4 regions of the Ideonella flava genome follow, and region 2 is predicted to be linked to each of the others. Evidence: predicted binding sites of a transcription regulator. Region 2 holds the regulator's gene; each other region holds the start of a gene.
The links. Region 2 encodes FliA, which starts transcription of late flagellar genes. Its sites were predicted from a motif close to CTAAAGTTTNNNNNNNNNNNGCCGNTA; they were not measured.
Positions count from the first base shown of each region.

Region 1 (2,195 bases), on a different contig from region 2:
GGCGATCGCCAGGCCGGCCGCATCGTCCTTGGCGGAGTTGACCCGCATGCCGGACGACAGACGCTGCATCGCGGTGGTCAGCGAGCTCTGCGAAGCGTTCAGGTTGCGCTGGGCATTGAGCGACGCGATGTTGGTGTTGATGGTCTGCGGCATGGGGGCACCTCTTCAGTAACCTGTCGGGCAACGCCCCCAGGTCTGTGGAAGCGTTGGACGAATTCTGAAGAGCCCGGGCCTTCGCCAAAGCGCCGAAATGAACCCGGTCAAACCCCCAATTTCCGCCTCATCAATGAAAAAGCCCCCGGCGGGCGACCGGGGGCTTTCGAGGCAGGCGGAACCGGCGTCAGCGCAGCAGGCTCAGCACGCCCTGCGGCAGCTGGTTGGCCTGGGCGACCATCGCCGTGCCCGCTTGCTGCAGGATCTGCGCCCGGCTCATGTTGGCCGTCTCCGCCGCGAAGTCGGTGTCCATGATCCGGCTGCGCGCGGCACTCTGCGCCTCCACCGACTGCTGCAGGTTGGCGATGATCGCGTCGAAGCGGCCCTGCGTGGCACCGAAGGTCGCCCGCTGGTCGTTGATGGTGTCGATCGCGGTGTCGATGTTGTCGATCACGGTGGCGATGTCGCCCGAGGTGGCCGAGGCGTCGATGACCGCGGTCGAGACCGTCACCGCGGTGATGTCGGTGTTGGCCGTCATGTCCTCGGTGGTCATGGTGATCGTGTCGTCGCTCGTCGTGTTGGCGCCGATCTGGAAGGTCATCGCCGTGGCGTCCGAGCCCAGGATCTTCTTGCCGTTGAAGCTCGTGCCGCCCAGCACGCGGCTGATTTCGCTCTGCAGCTCGGAGAACTCCTTGTTCAGCGAGTCCTTGTCGGAGCTGGAGTTGGTGGCGTTGCGCGCCTGCACCGCCAGCTCACGCATGCGCTGCAGGGCGTCGCCGACCTTGCTCAGGGCGCCTTCGGCCGTCTGCGACATCGAGATGCCGTCGTTGGCGTTGCGCACCGCGACGTTCATGCCACGCACCTGGGCATTCATGCGCTCGGCGATGGCCAGGCCGGCCGCGTCGTCCTTGGCCGAGTTGATGCGCAGGCCCGAGGACAGGCGCTGCATCGACACCGCCAGCGAGGCCTGGGACGAGTTCAGGTTGCGCTGGGCGTTGAGCGAAGAGATGTTGGTGTTGATGGTCTGGGGCATGTCGAAACTCCTTCAAGGTTGCCGTTTAGTTCCGGTTAAAGCACCGGCGTCACGTTGCACGCAAATGCCGGGGCTCCTCCGGTCGGGCGTCCCTGGAATGCGGGTACCGCCTGGCCCTCGGTCGTCTCACCGGACCGCAGGTTCCGCGTGATGCGTCCCCTGGTGGCTGGTGTATCGGAACTGCGTAGGGAAACCTTGAGAACTTTCTTCTTGCCTCATGCCTGCGGCACCCCGGAAGGTGCCAGCAGGTCTTGGAACGCAGTGAAGTCAGGCGGCTACATCTTCGGCGGCCGCCCCGCCGTCATCGAAGAAGAGACAGGACGTTCTGCGGCAGCTGGTTGGCCTGGGCGACCATCGCCGTGCCCGCCTGCTGCAGGATCTGCGCCCGGCTCAGGTTGGCGGTTTCCGCGGCGAAGTCGGTGTCCATGATCCGGCTGCGGGCCGCACTCTGCGCCTCCACCGAGGACTGCAGGTTCGAGATGATCGCGTCGAAGCGGCCCTGGCTGGCACCGAAGGTGGCGCGCTGGTCGTTGATCGTGTCGATCGCGGTGTCGATGTTGTCGATCACGGTCGCGATGTCGCCCGAGGTGGCCGAGGCGTCGATCACCGTCGTGCTGCCCGTCACCGCGGTGATGTCGGTGTTGACGGTCATGTTCTCGGTCGTGATCGAGACTTCGTCGTCGGTCGTCGTGTTGGCGCCGATCTGGAAGGTCATCGCGGTGGCGTCCGCGCCCAGGATCTTCTTGCCGTTGAAGCTGGTGCCGCCCAGCACGCGGCTGATTTCGCTCTGCAGCTGGGAGAATTCCTTGTTCAGCGAATCCTTGTCGGAGCTGGAGTTCGTCGCGTTGCGGGACTGGACGGCCAGTTCACGCATGCGTTGCAGGGCATCGCCGACCTTGCTCAGCGCGCCTTCGGCCGTCTGCGACATCGAGATGCCGTCGTTGGCGTTGCGGATCGCGACGTTCATGCCACGCACCTGGGCGTTCATGCGCTCGGCGATCGCCAGGCC
Region 1 covers NZ_JBPZHD010000012.1:131,903-134,097, forward strand. Annotated here, with positions in the region: gene ACS5PM_RS25005 (flagellin domain-containing protein) at 1-153, opposite strand, end outside; gene ACS5PM_RS25010 (flagellin N-terminal helical domain-containing protein) at 341-1,186, opposite strand; gene ACS5PM_RS25015 (flagellin domain-containing protein) at 1,488-2,195, opposite strand, start outside.
Region 1: a site for FliA is predicted at 1,359-1,385, ahead of ACS5PM_RS25010 (flagellin N-terminal helical domain-containing protein). Genes of this name have one in related genera too.

Region 2 (2,195 bases):
GCCGCCATCGAATCGCTGGGTGAACGCATGAGCTACCTGGCCGCCCGTGGCCTGCCGCTTCGCCACGTCAACACGCGCGGCTCGTGCGAGGCCTGGCTGAGCGCGGTCGAGACCGCCGCGCCCCAGGCCGACGTGATCCTGCTGCACGCCAACCCGCGCGACCTGGTCCGCCTGCTCGGCCGGCGCGAGGTGCGGCCGGTGCTCGTCACCTCGCTCGACCCGGCGAGCCTCACCGATGCCTACACCTCGATGAAGCTGCTCGCGCAGCGATCGAACCTGATGACCTTCGACCTGCTGACCGGCATGGCCGGCGCGCCCAAGGCCGCGCAGCGCATCGCCGAGCGGCTGGCGAGCTGCGCCGACAGCTTCCTCGGGGCCGTGGTGCGCGAGGCCGTCTGGCTCGACAAGCGCGACCCCGCCGACTCGCCCGCCACGCCCGCGCTCGCGCGCCTGGCCGCCAACCAGTTGCTGGACCCCGAAGCGCCCGACACCGGCTTCGGCCTCGCCCCCCTGGGCGTGGCCCACGACCAACACGCCTACTGATTCCCCGGAGACCGCTATGTACACCGCCACCGGCCGCCTCGACGCCAATGCGATGCTCAAGCAGTACAGCCCTCTCGTGCGCCGCCTGGCCCACCAGATGATCGCCAAGTTGCCTGCCAACGTCGAGATCGACGACCTGATCCAGGTCGGCATGATCGGGCTGCACGACGCCTTCGGCCGCTTCGACACCGAGCAGGGCGTGCAGTTCGAGACCTTCGCCACCCAGCGCATCCGCGGCGCCATGCTGGACGAGTTGCGCGGCAGCGACTGGATGAGCCGCGGCAACCGCCGCCAGCAGCGCGAGATCGAGGCCGCCGTGCACAAGCTCGAGCAGCAGTTCGGCCGCGCCCCGCAGGAAAGCGAGATCGCCAGGGAGATGGGCGTCAGCCTGACCGAATACCAGGACACCCTGACCAAGGTGCGCGGCACCCAGCTCGTCTACCTGGAGGACATGTCGGGCGACGAAGGTGGCGACGAGTTCCTCGACCGCCACGTCGCCAACGAGGACGTCAACCCGCTGTCGCAACTGCAGGACCACCGCATGCGCCAGGCGCTGGTCGAGGCCATCAAGAAGCTGCCCGAGCGCGAGCAGTACGTGATGAGCATGTACTACGAGCACGACATGAACCTGAAGGAGATCGCGGCCGTGCTGGGCGTGACCGAGTCGCGCGTGTGCCAGCTGCACAGCCAGTCGATCGCGCGGCTGCGCGTGAAGCTGCGCGAGTGGTGAGCCGGGCTCGCCGCTGAACGGATGACGCCTCCCTCGGGAGGCGTTTTTCATGGGCGGTCGGGCGCGACGAGCCGCATCGGGCACGCAAGCAGTATCAGGCCGTGACATCTTGACGTCGCCGACTCAATCCTGATGCGTTTCTGACGAACACTGCGCTGCAATCGCCACGTCCCAGGTCCGTCTGTCCGAGGAAGCCCGTGATCCGCCTTTCGCTCCACCCGACCCGCCAGCGCGAACCCCTCGGCCTGCCGTTGGCCCAGCCGCATCGGCCGCCGATGCGGACGGGCGGCGAGACCGCAGAAGCTCGCGACCGCACCGACTGGCCCCTGGGCCGGCCGATCCTGCCCGCCTCACGCCGCGGCGCGGGCCCGTCGGGCTGGTGAAGCGGCGCGCTGGTCCGGCCGCTCAGCGCGGCTCGCGCAGCGAGAACACCAGCCCGGTGTCCGGCGATATGCGCCCGGCCAGTGCCTCGGCGTAGGCGGCCTGCACAGCGGCCGCGCCCGTCGCGTGCCGCACGGTGAGCCACTCGCGAGCGCCTTGCACGAAGCCGGCCCATTGCGCGTTGACCCGCGGCTCGATGCCCTCGCGACCCCAATCCTTCGAGCGCTGCGCAGCCGGTCCGGCGCGAAGAAGAAGACCGGCTCCGGACCGGGCAGCGAAGCCTCCAGCCCCATCGGGACGCCGTGGTGACAGGCTCCCCGCTTGCCCGGTGTCACCCGTGGCACCGCGTGGCACCGCGCGGCACTCGGCAGGGTGGGCGCGCACAATCGGGCATCCGTAGTCGACCTTGGGCGAAGGGGCATCGTGCTCGCATCCGAATCGGCCTGGCGCATCCTCATGGCGGAACACGCGCGGATCCGCGAATTCCTCGGCTCCATCCAAAGGGCGACGGCGACCGATGCCTGGCACAAGCCCGGCGCGG
Region 2 covers NZ_JBPZHD010000002.1:78,352-80,546, reverse strand. Annotated here, with positions in the region: gene ACS5PM_RS04215 (MinD/ParA family ATP-binding protein) at 1-543, shown strand, start outside; gene ACS5PM_RS04210 (RNA polymerase sigma factor FliA) at 560-1,273, shown strand; gene ACS5PM_RS04205 (hypothetical protein) at 1,679-1,816, opposite strand; gene ACS5PM_RS04200 (hemerythrin domain-containing protein) at 1,976-2,195, shown strand, end outside.

Region 3 (2,195 bases), on a different contig from region 2:
TGGCCCGCACCAAGAGCATCCTGACTGAAGCCCGGCAGATCGAGCGCGCGGTGACGCTGATCAAGCTGGGCGCCCGCCTGCAGGTCCTGGAGTCCGAAACCGACCTGTCCTACGAGCGCCTCCTGCGGCTGTACAAGGAGGTCTCCGGCAAGTCGCCTTCCAAGGGCCAGCTGCCCTTCTCGACCGACTGGTTCATGACCTGGCAGCCCAACATCCATGCCAGCCTGTTCCTCAACATCCACGAGTACCTGAACAAGACTTCGGAGCTCGAGGAGATCGACACCGTCATCAAGGCCTACCAGCTCTACATGGAGCAGACGTCGGCCCAGGGCCTGGAACCCATGTTGTCGGTCACCCGCGCCTGGCGCCTGGTCAAGTTCGTCGACAACGGCATGCTGACGATGACCAAGTGCACCAAGTGCGGCGGCCACTACGTCAGCCATCCGCACGAGATCGCGAAGCACTTCGTCTGCGGCCTGTGCAACCCGCCCGCCCGCGCCGGCAAGGGCCGCCAGGCCGGCGCGCTGCAGCTGCCCAGCGCCGGAAGCCGCCAGCTGGCCACGAACGAAGCCGAGTGAACGGCGGCCAGCTCGGTTGCGAACTTTTACCGAATCCGCGGCCGAGCTGACGCCGCCGCGCTTGATTCCCGAACCGATAGGCCGATTCCCAACGTCAGCTTGATTCTGTTCATGCTTGTCTCCTCCTAGCACAACCCCTGTGCTTTCAGGCGGTCTCCTCTGACGAGTGAGCCCGCCTTTTTTCTTGTCGGTGGCCATCCGGCCCCTGATGCCCGCTTGAGCGGCATCCCATCGGCCAGTTCAGCGCTTCAGGCGCTCAAGCTCGGCGGGGACCGGGCCGATATTCAGGCCAAGGGCTGCGCACGCGGCCCCCTTCCAACGACAAACGCTCCTCACCACCATGTTCGTCATCGTCGGCTGGCTGGTCGCCATCGGTTGCATCTTCGGCGTGTTCATCGCGCACGGAGGCAACATCGGCGTCGTCCTGCATGCCCTGCCGTTCGAGCTGATCACCATCTTCGGCGGTGCGCTCGGCGCCTTCGTGGCCAACAACCAGCCCAAGGTGCTCAAGGCCACGGCCAAGGGCCTGGGCGCTTGCTTCAAGGGCTCGAAGTACTCCAAGGCGCGCGCCATGGAGCTGCTCGCCCTGCTCTACGACATCCTGCAGAAGGCCCGCAAGGAGGGCCTGATGTCGATCGAGAAGGACGTCGAGGATCCCCACAACTCGCCGCTGTTCCAGAAGTTCCCGACCGTCGGCCACGACCACCATGTCGTCGAGTTCATCACCGACTACCTGCGCATGATGGTCTCGGGCAACCTCAACGCCCACGAGATCGAGTCGCTGATGGACAGCGAGGTCGAGACGCACCATGCCGAGGCGCATGCCGCATCGGCCGCCGTCGCCCGCCTGGCCGGCGCCCTGCCCGCCTTCGGCATCGTGGCCGCGGTGCTGGGCGTGGTGAACACCATGGGTTCGGTCGGCCAGCCGCCGGCGGTGCTGGGCGGAATGATCGGCTCGGCCCTGGTCGGCACCTTCCTCGGCATCCTGCTGGCCTACGGCTTTGCCGAGCCACTGGCCGGCCTGATGGAACAGAAGATCGACGAGGACGGCAAGGAGCTGCAGTGCATCAAGACCACGCTGCTGGCCTCGATGCAGGGCTACGCGCCGCAGGTCGCCATCGAGTTCGGCCGCAAGGTCCTGTACTCCACCGAGCGCCCGACCTTCGGCGAGCTCGAAACGCACGTGAAAAAGAAGTGAGCCATGGCGGGCGACGCTAAAAAGCTCCAGCCGATCATCGTCAAGCGCATCAAAAAGGGCGGCCATGCCGCCCACGGCGGTGCGTGGAAGATCGCGTATGCCGACTTCGTGACGGCGATGATGGCCTTCTTCCTGCTGATGTGGCTGCTGGGCTCGACCACCGAGGGCGACAAGAAGGGCATCGCGGACTACTTCGCCTCGCCCATGAAGGTGGCGCTGGCCGGCGGTGCCGGTTCGGGCGACGCCTCGCACGTCGTCAAGGGCGGCGGCGAGGACCTCACCCGATCCAACGGCCAGATCAAGCGCGGCGACGTCGATGCGCCGAAGAAGGCGATCAACCTGGCGGCCCTGAAGGCCGAGCAGCGCCGCGCCGAGGTGGCCCGGCTGACCGAGATCAAGAACACCATCGAGCAGAAGAT
Region 3 covers NZ_JBPZHD010000012.1:159,141-161,335, forward strand. Annotated here, with positions in the region: gene flhC (flagellar transcriptional regulator FlhC) at 1-578, shown strand, start outside; gene motA (flagellar motor stator protein MotA) at 919-1,776, shown strand; gene motB (flagellar motor protein MotB) at 1,780-2,195, shown strand, end outside.
Region 3: a site for FliA is predicted at 835-861, ahead of motA (flagellar motor stator protein MotA). Genes of this name have one in related genera too.

Region 4 (2,195 bases), on a different contig from region 2:
TGGCGATGAGAGCCTTCGCTGCGCGGGTCCGCAATGGGTGGCCGCCGGGAGAGCCCCTCAGGTGCAGCGAGCGGGGATGGAGCGGGCCGGCCGCTGCTCGCGGCCGCGGCGGAGCCCTCGGCCGGTCGGGCCGTCGCAGGACGGATCGCAGGGAATGAGGGCGGCGGGGCGATCGGCTCGGGCATGGGGATTCCGCAGCTTGAGGGGCATCCGCTGGGATGGTTGAGGCGGTTGCGGGTCCACGGCTGTGCAGAGGCGATGCCCTGGCGGGAATTCCGAAGCACCCACCCGCGGAAGCAAAACGGCCCGCCGAGGCGAGCCGTTCGAGTCAGGAGGAACAGCCGGTCAGGCTTCGGCCACCCCACTGGAGGCCGCGCGCCACGGGTTGCCCTGGGCACCGTAGACCGGCGACGGCGTCGCAGCGGCGGCTTCAGGCAGCAGGATCTCTATGGACTTGTCGAGCGAGACCGTGGCCCGGGCGATGGCCTCGCGCAGGGCGGCGACCTGGCCGCCGGCCATGGCGAGGCGGCGGCGCAGGGCCGGGGGCATGCCGCCGTTGCGGGCCGCCTGGGTCGAGCGGTCCACGGCCAGGATCAGCGAGCGGTGCAGCGCCGTGGAAGCCGCTTCGGTGGCGTCGGCGTCATGGCGCTTCAGGGCATCGGCCAGCTCGGCCAGGCGCGATTCCACCGCGCCCAGGGCCGCCTCCAGGTCGGAGGTCAGGCGCAGCGCGTTCTGTTCGGCGGGCGAGCTCAGCATGGTGCCTCGGGTGATGCCAGGTGAACGGAAGCCGGCCGCGCGCGCATCGGCGGCGGCCTGGCAAAGAGATGCGGGAAAGCCGGCGCGGCCTGGAGCCGAGCCGCCGGCCTCACGACGAGTACTTGCGCAACAGCTCTTGGGTGTTGGCGATCAGCTTGTCGGCGATCTTGTCGGCGTCGACTTCGAACTTGCCTTCGCGGATGGCCTGCGCCATGCGCTGGACCTTCTCGGCGTCGAAGGTGCCGTCGCTGTCCGCGCTGCTGATGAGGCTGGCGGCGCTCGAGATCTGGACCGTCGCGCTCGGCTCGGCCGTGCTGGCCGGGCTGCCCGCCTTGTCGGCGCCGGCCGACTTGCGGTCGTTCTGCATCGGCGCCACCGCGTTCTTGGGATCAAGCGAACCGATTTTCATGATGCTCTCCTGGATGCCTTCGCCGAAGCCGGACCCTGGCAGGATCCTTTCGGCATGGATCGGGTTTCGGAGCTTTCCGACCCAACTTTAGAACTATTTTTCGCAAGGGTCCCAAGAACCGAAGGAGGACTCACAGCGTCACCTCCACCTGCCGGTCGCCCACCGGGCGGCCCTGCAGCATGCGGCCGGATTCCGTGCGCAAGCGCACGACCTGGCCCTCGACGCCCGGATTGAGCGCCTCGGCCTCGGTGACCACCTGCCAGCCGTTGCCCACGGCGACGACCCGCACCGTCTCGCCCGCGGCGAAGAACTGGCGGGCCTTGAGATCGGCCTGGCGCAGGGCGCTGCCGGCGGCCAGCGTGCGCACCAGCGTGCGGCCCACGGCCAGCCCCGGCTGCGCAATGGGCAACCCGGGCGCGGCAGCCAGGTCGACCTCGGCCTCGGTGAAATGCTCGGGCGCCAGCACCGTGCCGGCCGGCAGGGCCGATTGGGTGACCAGGGATCGGGCGTAGACATGCACGGTCACCGGCATCGTCACGTTCCAGAGCTTCTCGCCCTGGGTGCACTTCAGGCCGATGCGGGTGCGCCCCCAGACCGGCAGGCCGGGCGGCAGATAAGGTTCGATGCGCAGGCAGGGGGCCAGCTTGAGCCGCGGGTCCAGGCTGCCCACCTCGACCTCGATGCGCGCCGAGCCGAGGCCGGCCCGGCCGGCGCTGTCGCGGGCCATCTGCTGCACCTGGGCGCTGACGGCGGCAAGGTCGGATTCGGACGCGGCGGCCGGCGCCTGCTGGCCCCAGGCCGCTCCGCCGCCCAGCAGCGCGAGCAGGGCCGCATGCCATGTCCACCGGGTGGACGCACGGGCGCGTGAGGTCAGGACGAAGGGGCAGCTCATGGCCTGTGACTTTAGGCAGGCCGTCCCCCGGCAAGGAGGGGAAATGCAGGGGGCGGAGGCCCCTATTCGGCGCTTTGGCGGCAGGGCCGACTTCCACAATCGGTGAACGCGGCCTTACATCTGGTTATCGGACGGGCC
Region 4 covers NZ_JBPZHD010000012.1:100,350-102,544, forward strand. Annotated here, with positions in the region: gene ACS5PM_RS24825 (hypothetical protein) at 346-756, opposite strand; gene flgM (flagellar biosynthesis anti-sigma factor FlgM) at 866-1,165, opposite strand; gene flgA (flagellar basal body P-ring formation chaperone FlgA) at 1,296-2,057, opposite strand.
Region 4: a site for FliA is predicted at 1,230-1,256, ahead of flgM (flagellar biosynthesis anti-sigma factor FlgM). Genes of this name have one in related genera too.